DNA from 3 places in the Aeromonas sp. MTB genome. Region 2 is predicted to be linked to each of the others. Evidence: predicted binding sites of a transcription regulator. Region 2 holds the regulator's gene; each other region holds the start of a gene.

Region 1 (4,233 bases), 1.1 Mb from region 2:
TTGAGGCGCGGCAGAATTTGCTCGCGCACCATCTGTTTGAACTCGAACGGCACGCCCGGGGTGAAGAAGAGCTGACTCTGGCCACTTCGCACCACAAAGCCGCAGGCGGTGCCGACCGGGTTGTCGAGGATCTCGCTCCCCTGTGGCAACCAGGCCTGTTTGGCATTGCTTTGTGCCATGGGGCGGCCACGGCTGGCGTAGCGCGCTTCGATGGTAGCGAGCCAGTCGGGGAAGAGGGTGAGCGGTTGGTCAAAGGCCTCGGCGGCGGCCTGAGCGGTGAGGTCGTCGGCAGTGGGCCCGAGCCCGCCACACACCAGCACCACCTCGGCGCGGCTGGCACTCTCTTGCAGCACCGTTTTCAGGTCGGCGAGGTTGTCCCCTACCGTCAGGCGACGGCGCACCTGCCAGCCCTGCTCCAGCAGCAGAGCGCTGAGCCAGGCCGCGTTGGTATCCACCACCAGACCCGTCACAATTTCGTCTCCGGTACTGATGATCTCGATACGCATGGCAGGCTCCTTGGATTAAACGGGTGGCAGCGGTTGGCCTCGGGCCAACACAATCAGGCTTTGTTGTGCTCGAAGTAGTAGCTGATCCGGGTACGCGGATTGAGGTACTCGAACACGGCGGGCGGCAGCCGTTTGGGGTGGATCACCTTGGCGATCGACAGTTCGGCTTGCTGCAGGTCGATGATGGCGGCTTCCTGACGGGGAATGCGCGGATCGTAGACCAGCACCGAGGGGTAGAGCAGGCGGGAAGCGTTGACCGACATCACCAGCCCCACCTGACCATTGGAGAGTTGCACCACGCTGCCGGGGGGGTAGATCCCCATCAACCGGATCAGCATGCTGAGGTACTCCGGATTGAACTGCGCCTTGCGCTGCTTGTAGAGGCCGCTCAGGGCCGAGTAGGGCACCTTGGCCTGCATGTGGCAGAGGTTATCGTACTCGTTGATCAGCGACACCATCTGGGTCAGCGGATCGAGCTGGCCACCCTTGAGCCCTTCCGGCCCGCTGCCATCGAGATATTCATGGTGATGGAGCACGATCCCCTTTGCCTCGGCCGGGAAATCTTTGGCCAGATTGAGCAGATCCAGTCCGTAGCGCGGGTGCTGGGCCATCAGGTTCTGCTCCGGCTTGGTCAGCGGCTCGGTCTTGCGCAGGATCTGGCTCGGGATCTTCAGCTTGCCGATATCGTGGAACAGCGCCCCCATGCCGACCTGACGGATCTCGTCGGCCGACATGTTGCACTCCTTGGCCAGCAGCATGCTGAGCACGCTGACGTTGAGGGAGTGGAAGTAGAGGTTGTTGCCATCCTCGCTGTCGGAGACCAGATGGAGCACCATCTCGTCCACCGAGAGCAGCTGTTCTGTCATGGCGTTGACCAGCTCCTGCGCCTCGCCGATGGCATTGAGGGGGCGGGACTGGATCTTGCTCATCACACTGCGCACCTGCGCCAGCGACTGCTGGAACTGTTTCTCGCACTGCTGCAGGTTGCGGCGATAGAGTTGCAACTGTTCGATGCGGCGATCTTTCTCCTGCTGCATCTGGGCCTGGCGCTGGGCGGCGTCTGCGCTCTCTTGTTGCTGAGGCTGTACCTGATTGAGGGGCTTGGGCGGAACGTCGCTCTTGTCGGGAATGATGGTGACCAGTTTCAGGCCGAGACGGCGGATCAGCTCGATCTCTTCTTCACTTTTGATCTTGAAGCTGGAAAACAGGAACGGGTGTTCGCGCCACCCCAGTGGCAGGGATACATAGTTGCCGACTTGCAGTCGATCTACGGAAATCTTGATACCGGTCATTATCTTGGAAGCAGGAGACACACTGAGCCGTATGCTAGTCAAAGGCGGGGGTGAATACAAAAGGTATCTGATGACAGGGCAGGAGCTTTATTATAGGCTTCTGGATGTCCAGACATATTTACTGATGCAGTACAGGGAGTAAGCATGCCGATCAAGATTCCGGATCAGTTACCCGCCGCCGAAGTGCTGGGGCAGGAGAACATCTTCGTGATGACGGAATCCCGGGCCGTCACCCAGAACATCCGCCCGCTTCGGGTGCTCATCCTCAACCTGATGCCAAAGAAGATTGAGACCGAGATCCAGCTGATGCGGATGCTCTCCAACTCGCCGCTGCAGGTGGATGTGGATCTGCTGCGCATCGATGACAGGGAGTCAAAGAACACGCCGCAGGCCCATCTGGAGAACTTCTATCACGACTTCGAGCAGGTGCGTGGCAATAACTACGACGGCATGATCATTACCGGGGCGCCGCTCGGGCTGGTGGAGTTCGAGGAGGTGGTCTACTGGCCGCGCATCGTCGAGATCATCGAGTGGTCCCATCAGCATGTCACCTCCACCCTGTTCCTCTGCTGGGCGGTGCAGGCGGCGCTGAAAGCCTTGTATGGCATGGAGAAGCAGACCCACGGCGAGAAGCTCTCCGGGGTTTATCGCCACCATCGTCTCGATGAGCACGAGCCGCTGCTGCGCGGTTTCGATGACGAGTTCGTCGCCCCCCACTCCCGCTACGCGGCGTTTGATGGCGATCTGATCCGTGCCCAGACCGACTTGCAGATTTTTGCCGAGTCAGAAGAGGCGGGAGTCTATCTGGCGGCCACCAAGGATTGTCGTCAGGTGTTTGTCACCGGCCACCCGGAGTACGATGCCCTGACGCTGGACGGGGAGTATCAGCGGGATCTGGCGGCAGGGCTCGCCCCGGCCATTCCGGTCAACTACTACCCGAATAATGATCCGGGCCAGACCCCGCGCGCCAGCTGGCGCAGCCATGGTCATCTGCTGTTTGCCAACTGGCTCAACTACTACGTCTATCAGCTCACCAGCTATCGGGTGGAGGATATCGGCAAGGTCTTTACCTACGACCAGGGAGGCAAGTAGTCAGTCGCCCTGCGCCAGCCGCTCGGCCAGCTGGTCGAGCCATTGGCGGTGGCAGGCCAGGGTAAACGCCTTGGGTCTGTGGGCCTTGATGGCGGCCATCGCCTCTTGCTGTGGCTGGCCGAGGGTCATCAGCAGCGCGGCGGCGACCAGACCGGTACGACCGCTGCCCCCTTTGCAGTGGATGACCAGATGTTTGCCATCCCCCAGCAGCTCGCGCAGCTGTGGCAGCGCCTGTTGCCAGGTAGCCTCGAAGTCGGCATCGGGGGCCAGATCATCCTCGATGGGCAGATGGAACCAGCGCATCCCTTCGTGCTCGACCTGCTGGCCGAGCTGCGCCAGTTCGAGTCGGATCAACTCGGCGCTCGTCATCAGGGTCACCACCCCGTGGGCACCGGCCAACCGCAGTTGATCGAGCGCTAGGGTCAGCGGCACCTGCTGGGTGCCGGGGCAGGGGGTCAGCAGCAGCTGACCATCGACACGGGGAACCTCAAGGCTCCAGAAGGGGTGATACGGGTGCATGGCGGATCCTCGCGTGGTGGCCGCAGGGCTGCGACCGGTGAATGGCGCCAAGGATAGGCGGGGCAGGGGGGATGTCAATGGCCGTTGTGTTTGCCCCGGTTTACGGGCAGAGTCTAAAAAATTGAGCGGTTCAAGGAGTTAAGATGAGAAACCTGGATCAACTGGATTTGGATATCCTGGCCCATCTGTTTCGGGATGCGGGCATGACCAACAAGGATCTGGCCGCGCTGGTGGGCGTTGCCCCCTCCACCTGTCTGGAGCGGGTGCGCAAGCTGCAGCAGGATGGCGTGCTCAAGGGGGCGCACTGCGAAGTGGATTATCAGGCCCTCGGTGGCCACATTCAGGCCATGGTCTCCCTGCAGTTGGCCCGCCACAGCCGTCAGATCATCGATGCTTTCCGCGATGCCATTCTGGCGCTGCCCGAAGTGATCAGCCTGTTCCACATGGGGGGCAAGGATGATTTTCTGGTGCACCTCTGTGTCTCCGATACCGAGCACCTGCGCAACTTTGTCTTCGATCACTTCACCTCCCGCGAGGAGGTGGTGCACCTCGAAACCTCGCTGGTATTCGAGCACAAGTTCAGCCGCTCCCTGCCCTGCTTTCCCCAGCCATAATGGCCAGTGGGCCGACAGTATGAATAGATGGAAAAACCGCCAGCTGGCGGTTTTGTCCATTCTGCTATCGATTGAACTTGCACGGGTGGCTCAATTGGCGGCGGTGCGTTCATCCTTGGCCGTCTGATAGAGGCTCTTCTGATAGGCCATGCTGCCCCACAGGGCAAGACCAAGCGCATCTTCCTTCAAGGCGTCCGGCTGCGCCGCCAG
Region 2 (4,233 bases):
GCGGCTGGTGAGCAGGGCCGCCAGCAGGCGCGCCGACCACACTTCGCCAAAAGCGAGCAGGCCGTTGCGGGCGAAGCGATCAAACTGCCCTTCAAGCGTTTTGGCGATCAGTTGCATGTCGTCGGCCAGCTGCTTGCTCAGATCGAGCTGCAGTTCACCCTCCAGCAAGCCGTCGATTAGGCTCTGCTGATAGGCCTGCAGGGCAGAGATGGCTTCACCGGCGGCTTCGTCCCCCGCTTCGGCCAGCTCCACCAGCTGGATCAGCCGGTTGGTGGTCTTGCCGGCGGCGGAGACCACGATCAGTTCATCCCCGCCCACCTGTTGTTCAACGATACTGGCGACCCGGCGATAACAGACCGGATCCGCCAGACTGCTGCCACCAAATTTGTGGACGTGACGTCGCTTCAATCCTGCTTCTGCTGCCACCGCGATCTCTCCTTGTTGCTGCTGTTCCATTACTTCGCTACCTGTTCTGCCTGCTGCGCCTGTTCAAAAGCCTGAGCCAGATCGGCCACCAGGTCTTCACCGTGTTCAATACCGACCGACAACCGCAGCAGTTGGGCGCTGATGCCTGCTGCCTGCTGCGCCGCCGGGGTCATGGCCCTGTGGGTCATGCTGGCCGGATGGGCCACCAGACTCTCTACCCCGCCGAGGGACTCGGCCACCGAGAAGAGGGTGAGGGCCGCGAGGAAGGCGCGAATGCCTGTCTCGCTGCAATCGAGTTCAAAACTTAGCATGGCGCCGAAGCCGGACTGTTGACGGCGCGCAATATCGTGGCCCGGATGGCTCGGCAGGCTGGGGTGATAGATGCGTTTCACCAGTGGCTGCTGTTGCAGGAAGGCGAGGATGCGATCGGTGTTCTCCTGATGGGTGCGCAATCTGGGGGCCAGAGTGCGCAGGCCGCGCAGGGTGAGGTAGGAGTCGAACGCCCCGGAGGTGAGCCCCAGACAGTTGGCCCACCACACCAGCGACTCGGCCAGTGTGGCCTCTTTGGCAATCGCCACTCCGCCCACCACGTCCGAGTGACCGTTGATGTACTTGGTGGTGGAGTGCACCACCACGTCGGCACCAAGTGCAAGCGGCTGTTGCAGCAGGGGGGAGAGGAAGGTGTTGTCCACCACCACCTGTGCACCCACCTCGTGGGCGGCGCTGGCAATGGCGCGGATATCCACCACCCGCAGCAGCGGGTTGGAGGGGGTCTCGACCCATACCAGCGCAGGCTTCTGCGCCAGCGCGGCGGCCAGAGCGGCCTCATCCCCCTGATCGACAAACTGCACCCGGTAGTGGCCCTTGGCCGCCAGATACTCGAACAGGCGCCAGGTGCCGCCGTAACAGTCGTGGGGGGCGAGCAGCAGATCCCCCGCCTTGAGCAGGGCAGTGGTGACCAGATGGACGGCCCCCATGCCGGTGCCGGTGACCACGGCGCCAGCGCCCCCTTCCAGCGCCGCCAGCGCGTCCGCCAGATTGGTGCGGGTCGGATTGCCGGAGCGGGCATAATCGTATTGACGGGGCTCGCCAAAGTCGGCAAAGGTGTAGTTGCTGGAGAGGTAGATGGGGGGCACCACGGCACCGTGCTGTGTGTCTGTCTCAATCCCGGTGCGAACCGCCAGGGTGGCCTTGTGGGTCATATCACTCTCCTTGATGTCTCTTTACACGCCGGCATCTTGCTGCCACGCGCCATCCCGCCATTGCGGGCTCATGGACAACCACACTACGCCAGCTTAAAAAAGCCGTCAACACTTCTAGACGTCTAAATGGCTTTGCTGTTGGATTGCCATTAATTTCCTTAAGGGTTAAAATCCGCGCTCACGGCTAAATGAGAACAGGTGAGTCATGGGAACAGAGTGGAACGGCGACTACGTCAGCCCCTACGCGGAACACGGTAAGAAGAGCGAACAGGTCAAGAAGATTACCGTCTCGATCCCGCTCAAGGTGTTGAAAGTGTTGACCGATGAGCGCACCCGCCGTCAGGTGAACAACCTGCGTCATGCGACCAACAGCGAGCTGCTCTGTGAAGCCTTCCTGCACGCTTTCACCGGCCAGCCGCTCCCTTGCGACGAAGACTTGCGCAAGGATCAACCGGACAGTGTCCCGGCCGAAGCGCGCGCCATCATGGAGGCGCTGGGCAAAGAGATCGAAGATTTCGACAAGGAATAACCCCCAATGACGCGGCCCTGGCCGCGTCATTGCTATCAGCCATGTCCCGCTTCAGCCTGCGCCACTATCACCACCATGTCTGCAGTCATAGCCACGACTTTGCCCAACTGGTGATCCCCCTCGACGGCCCCCTCGAGATCGAGGTGCAGGGCCGGGGGCACAGGCTTGTCCCCGGTTCTGCTTGCGTCATCGCTCCCGGCGAGCGGCACGACTACGCCGCCGATCCCGCGCTTTCGTTTCTGGTGCAGGAGAGCGACTGGCTGCCCGGGGATCTGGCAGTCCGCCCCTTTATCGAGCTGGATGAGCCTCAGCGCCACTACCTCGCGTTTCTGCACCGCATGGTGGCCGAGGGGCGGCAGGTGGCGGGCATGGAGCAGGTGTGGCTCTCCCTGCTGGCGGAAGGGCAGGGGATGCAGAGCGCAGCCATTCCACGCCTTGCCGCCCGCATCCTCAAGGTGCAACGCCATATCGAGGCCAACCTCGCTGCCCCGCTGACCAATCAGCAACTCGCCGTCATCGCCTGTCTTGGCCAGAGCCAGTTCAAGCTCGCCTTTCGCCAGCAGCTGGGGATGAGCGTCTCCCACTACATTCGCAGTCGACGCATGGCGCTGGCGCGTACCCTGCTTGCCGGTACGCAACTGCCTGTTGGCGAGATTGCCAGCCGCTGCGGCTACCAGAATCAGGGGGCGTTCAGCGAGCGCTTCCTGGCCGAGAGCGGGCTCACTCCGTCCCTCTGGCGCCAGCAAAACGGCCACCTGCCATAACGAAACGGCTGATCGCCGAAGACGGGATGCTCTCTTTGGGCCATGCTGCGGGTCATGCAAGGTGCACGATAAACAGGAGCCGAAATGGAGACGATTAGCTGGCAGGATTTCGAGGTGGTGGAGCTGAGGGTGGGCACCCTGGTGCGGGTCGAGCCGTTTCCCGAAGCACGTAAACCGGCCTACAAGGTGTGGGCGGATTTTGGCCCTGAACTGGGGATTCGCAAGAGCAGCGCCCAGATCACCGCACTCTACCAGCCAGAGCAGCTGGTGGGCCGCCAGATCATCGCCGTAGTCAACTTCCCGACCAAACAGATAGGGCCGTTTCAGTCGGAGTTTCTACTGACCGGTTTCTATCGGCCGGATGGCGCCGTAGTGATGGCTATCCCCGAGCGGGAGGTGGAGAACGGCGCCAGGCTGGGCTGAGTTCACACCCGAACAGAGAGAAGAGAGGCGACCCAAGGTCGCCTCTCTTTTTGTTATCTGCTGCGAGTCGTTACTTCAACAGGCTGAAGATCAGCGCCGATACCGCCAGCGAACCGGTCAGCAGGATAAAGCCGTTGGTCCAGCCGTGACGGAAGCGGGCCAGCGCCTCCACCTTGTAGATTGCAATCACCGGCATGATGAACAGGATCATGGCGATGACCGGGCCGGAGAGGGTCTCCATCAGCCCCAGAATGCCCGGGTTGATGACGGCGGCCCCCCAGATAGAGAAGAACATCAGGGCGATACCGACTTTGTCCGCCTTGGCCAGCGGCAGGCCGGTAGGCTTGGCGATCAGGCTTTTCAGGCTTTCACGGGCACCGAGGAAGTGGCCAAGGAAGGAGGAGCTGATGGCGATAAAGGCGATGAGCGGTCCCAGAGTTACGATCACCGGGTTATCGGTGATGTTGGCGAGATAGGAGAGCACAGAGACGTTCTGGGCCTTGGCTTCAGCCAGCTGGGCTGGCGAGAGGCTCAGCACGCAGGAGAAGACGAAGAAGAGCACGAAGCCCACCAGCATTACTGTGGTGTTGCGCAGGATCAGGCCGCTCTTGGCTTCTGCCTGCTCGCCATATTCACGGCGCTGCACGTTGGCAAAACCGGAGATGGCTGCGGCGTGGCTGAAGGCGAACACGGTGACCGGCAGCGCCAGCCAGACGGTGTTGAGGAAGCTGACCCCTTCAAACGCCGTCACTTCCGGCCATTGCCACTGAGGGATCAGGTAGCAGGAGAGCGCCGCCAGAATGGCCGCCAGTGGATAGACCATAAAGGCGAAGGCGCGCAGCATCGCTTTCTCACCCGCCAGCATCACGGCGATCATGGCGAATACCAG
Region 3 (4,233 bases), 270 kb from region 2:
CTATCTCACCATCGAGAATGACGGCCCTATTCCGGAAGAGTTCAGGCCCTTGATGGGCAACCGCATCTACGGCTGCGACGACTGCCAGCTTATCTGCCCCTGGAATCGCTACGCAGATGCCAGCCCGGAACCCGATTTTAGCCCCCGCCCCAGCCTGCACCGCCCGCCCCTGCTGGCGCTGTGGTGCTGGAGCGAGAGCGATTTCCTCAAACAAACCGAAGGGAGCCCGATCCGCCGCATCGGCTATCAACGCTGGCGCCGCAATCTGGCAGTCGCCCTTGGCAATGGCCCGGCGACCCCCGAGGTGATCGCGGCCCTGCAACTGGGGCTGACCACCGCCGAGCCCATGGTGGCCGACCATATCGAATGGGCGCTGACCACCCTTGCCCGGCGTCAGGATGAAGAGAACAAGAAGACCCGTTTGCTGATCCGCTGCATCGAAAAAGGTCTGTCGGATCACGCATAAGTGATCTGCCCCTTGCCGGATTGCAGCACTTTTTTCATGCTCTGCCGACCTGCAGTGCCCATAACAGCGTGGTCACTGCAAACTGGTCGGCACACAACAAGGACAACACAGATGCATATGTTGGGAGTGGATATTGGAGGCTCAGGGATCAAGGGCTGTCTGGTCGATACCAAAACCGGCGAATTGATTGGCGAGCGCCATCGCATTGCCACACCGCAACCGGCCACCCCGGCCGCCATCGCCCATACCCTCAAGGCGCTGGTCGAACACTTCGACTGGAAAGGACCGGTGGGCTGCGGTTTTCCTGCCACTATTCACAACGGGGTTGCCAAGAGTGCCGCCAATATCGACAAAAGCTGGATCGAAACCGATGCCGAGCATCTGTTTGCCGATGTCACCGGCAAGCCCTGCTATGTGCTGAATGATGCCGATGCCGCCGGTCTGGCCGAGATGCGCTTTGGCGCTGGCAAGGATCGCAAGGGGGTCATCATCCTCATCACGGTCGGCACCGGCATCGGCACCGCCATCTTCGTCAACGGCCATCTGCTGCCCAACACCGAGCTGGGCCATCTGATGCTGGAAGGAATGGTCGCCGAGCACTACTGCTCCGATGCGGCGCGCAAACGGGAGGATCTCTCCTGGAACCGCTGGGGCAAGCGCTTCAACAAGTATCTGGCGCGCCTTGAGTTTCTCTTCTCCCCCGACCTCTTCATTCTGGGGGGCGGCAGCGCAGCCAAGCTGGATAAGTTTGTCGATCGCATCGAGACCCGGGCACCGCTTATTCCGGCGGCCAGCCTCAATCAGGCGGGCATTATCGGGGCCGCCCTCTACGCGGCCGAGCAGCAGGGCTGACCGACGCTCACTGCAAGTCAGCAGATACCAATTGAAAGGGCCCGGCACTGCTGCCGGGCCCTTTTGTTTTGCGGTCATCTTGCGTGTTTGGTGCTTATCACCCGTTACATGTCGTCGAGTCGGTGCACTCCGTGCACCAGTCGGGTCAGGCGGGTCTGCTCCAGCCCGGCCAGATTCTCGAGCAAAGCGGTGGTGGCTGGTGTCGGGCACTCCCGGGCCAGATGACTCAGCTCGCCCACCAGCTGCTCTTCCCAGCGGCATACCTGAGTGACGATATCCTGAGTCTGGACTGATGCCGGCAGCTCGAAGCGGGTAATGGCAGGCAGCATATCCTCGCTGAAACTCTGGTTCAGCCAAGTCTCCCTGACCGCATCTCCCAGCTGAGCGGTATATTCGTGCAGATGGGCACTGGCCGCATCCTCACGCCCTTGCAGATAGACCAGCAACATCCGGCTGCGTTCGCTGTCCACCTGACTGGTCAAACGCCCGTAACAGAGTCCGAGCTGGTGATGAACCTGCTCAAGATAGTGCAGCAACTCTTTGATCTGTTGGAATCTCATCGCACTGCCCTCCATGTTTGTCGACAACATCAGTATAAAAAAACGGCGCCACCGACCCAATCCCTATCCGAGCCCCCCTTGCGCTGCATCAAGGTTGACGCCGACAAAGTGACGGTCAGGTGATCCGGTCGAGAATAGGGAACGCTTTGTGCAGCAATTTGTGTAACGATGGAGGAGCATTAAGCTCGACAGCAGATGTGAACAGAAACGGGCTGGCACACTAATAAAACCATCATATACCCGATATAAACCATCTTTAATTCGGTCATATCCCGTAGGGACGAAACAGGATCTGGAAGAGCAACAATACCATCCTGATCGTTATCCGCCTGACAGAAATCCTTATCACTTTTTTAGACGTCTAGACGTAAAAACATGCGTTGACATGGCCATCCAGACATCTTAGCATCATCCTCCATGATGACAGAGTAACCCAGTGGAACCTCTGCCCAATTTCCCCGCCTGTAGCGCCCTGTGCTTTAAGGCTGTTAGCACGGAAGAATCCATGATTAAGTTGATCGGTCTCAACAAAGTCTACGGTACAGGCAGTGACGCCGTGCACGCCCTGCGTGATGTGAGTCTGCATGTACCCCAAGGCAAAATTTTCGGGGTGATCGGTGCCTCCGGTGCCGGCAAGAGTACCCTCATTCGTTGTGTCAACCTGCTGGAGCGCCCGACAGAGGGTCAAGTCATCGTTGATGGCCAGGATCTGGTCGCCCTGAGCGAACGGGATCTGACCCAGGCTCGCCGCCAGATCGGGATGATTTTCCAGCACTTCAACCTGCTTGCCTCCCGCACCGTGTTTGCCAACATCGCCTTTCCGCTGGAGCTGGCAGGCTGGAGCAAAGAGAAGATCCAGCAACGGGTTGCCGAGCTGCTGGCGCTGGTCGGGCTGGAAGCCCGTGCCCACGCCTATCCGTCCGAGCTTTCCGGCGGTCAGAAACAGCGCGTCGCCATTGCCCGCGCACTGGCACCGGCCCCCAAGGTACTGCTCTGTGACGAGGCCACCTCGGCCCTCGACCCGCAGACCACCCGCTCGATCCTGACCCTGCTCAAGGAGATCAACGTCAAGCTGGGGCTCACCATCCTGCTCATCACCCACGAGATGGACGTGGTGAAGGGGATCTGTGACGAAGTGGCCATCATCAGCGACGGCCGTCTGATCGAACAGGGCGAAGTGGCCTGGTTCTTCAGCAACGCCAAGACCCAGCTGGCCCGTGACTTCATCCACTCCACCATCCATCTGGAGGTACCGCAGGAGTATCAGGATCGGATGAGCAGTGAGCGGGTGCCGGGCAGCTACCCGCTGGTGAAGCTTGGCTTTACCGGCAGCACGGTCGATACGCCGCTGATCTCCGAGGCGAGCCGCCGTTTCAATATCGACATCAGCATTCTGAGCGCAGACATCGAGTACGCCGGTGGCGTCAAATTCGGTTTCCTGCTGGCCGAGCTGTTCGGGGATGAGGCCCAGTGCGAGGCGACTCAGCAGTTCCTTATCGACAACCACATTCAGCTGGAGGTAATGGGTTATGTCCGAAGCCATGATTAATCTGCTCATCACGGCCCTGGGCGACACCCTGATCATGGTGTTTGCCTCCGCCCTGTTCGGCTGCCTGCTCGGCCTGCCACTCGGCGTGGCGCTGCATGTGACCAAGGCGGGCCAGATCCTGGCAAACCCCTTGCTCAACCGTACTCTGGGTATGGTGGTCAACGTGGGTCGCTCGGTGCCCTTTATCATCCTGCTGGTCGCCATCATTCCGCTAACACGGCTGATTGTCGGCACCAGTATCGGCACCATCGCTGCCATCGTGCCGCTGACTGTCGGTTGCATCCCCTTCATCGCCCGTCTGGTGGAAGGGGCCCTGATGGAAGTGCCGGACGGCCTGCTGGAAGCGGCCAAGGCGATGGGCGCCAAGCCGCTGCAAATCATCACCAAGGTGCTGCTGCCCGAGGCTCTGCCCGGCATCCTCAACAGCGTCACCATCACCCTCGTCACGCTGGTGAACTACTCGGCCATGGCCGGGGCCATCGGTGGCGGTGGTCTGGGGGATGTGGGTATTCGTTATGGTTATCAGCGCTTTGACCCGACCGTCATGCTGGTAACCGTGGTTATCCTGGTAGTACTGGTTCAACTTATCCAGAGCGCGGGTGAGCGCCTGGTCAACAAATGTGATCATCGTTAATCGTCGATTTCTGACAGGAGGTTTTATGAAATTTGGCATCAAATCCGTTGCGGCTGCCCTGCTGGCTGGTCTGGTTCTGGCCGGTTGCGGTCAAAAAGAAGAGAGCAAGGTTCTGAAAGTGGGCGCTATTGCCGGCCCGGAGACCGAACTGGTTGAAGTGGCTGCCAAGGTA

Evidence for each region. The regulator MetJ, encoded in region 2, represses methionine synthesis genes. The targets are predictions, from matches to a motif close to AGANNTCTAGANNTCT.
Region 1: metA (homoserine O-succinyltransferase MetA) is a predicted target of MetJ. The motif match lies at 1,901-1,916, and genes of this name have one in related genera.
Region 3: metN (methionine ABC transporter ATP-binding protein MetN) is a predicted target of MetJ. The motif match lies at 2,234-2,249, and genes of this name have one in related genera.

The regions. Positions count from the first base shown of each region.
Region 1 covers NZ_CP147026.1:513,308-517,540, forward strand. The annotation lists gene WBR25_RS02425 (competence/damage-inducible protein A) at 1-506, opposite strand, end outside; gene WBR25_RS02430 (cyclic di-GMP phosphodiesterase) at 560-1,798, opposite strand; gene metA (homoserine O-succinyltransferase MetA) at 1,943-2,890, shown strand; gene WBR25_RS02440 (cyclin-dependent kinase inhibitor 3 family protein) at 2,891-3,409, opposite strand; gene WBR25_RS02445 (Lrp/AsnC family transcriptional regulator) at 3,553-4,023, shown strand; gene WBR25_RS02450 (LTA synthase family protein) at 4,114-4,233, opposite strand, start outside.
Region 2 covers NZ_CP147026.1:4,047,772-4,052,004, reverse strand. The annotation lists gene WBR25_RS18520 (bifunctional aspartate kinase/homoserine dehydrogenase II) at 1-456, opposite strand, end outside; gene metB (cystathionine gamma-synthase) at 456-1,628, opposite strand; gene metJ (met regulon transcriptional regulator MetJ) at 1,834-2,157, shown strand; gene WBR25_RS18505 (AraC family transcriptional regulator) at 2,199-2,921, shown strand; gene WBR25_RS18500 (tRNA-binding protein) at 3,006-3,344, shown strand; gene WBR25_RS18495 (aromatic amino acid transport family protein) at 3,415-4,233, opposite strand, start outside.
Region 3 covers NZ_CP147026.1:3,776,908-3,781,140, forward strand. The annotation lists gene queG (tRNA epoxyqueuosine(34) reductase QueG) at 1-466, shown strand, start outside; gene ppgK (polyphosphate--glucose phosphotransferase) at 578-1,318, shown strand; gene WBR25_RS17225 (hypothetical protein) at 1,423-1,878, opposite strand; gene metN (methionine ABC transporter ATP-binding protein MetN) at 2,384-3,427, shown strand; gene WBR25_RS17235 (methionine ABC transporter permease) at 3,408-4,061, shown strand; gene metQ (methionine ABC transporter substrate-binding lipoprotein MetQ) at 4,087-4,233, shown strand, end outside.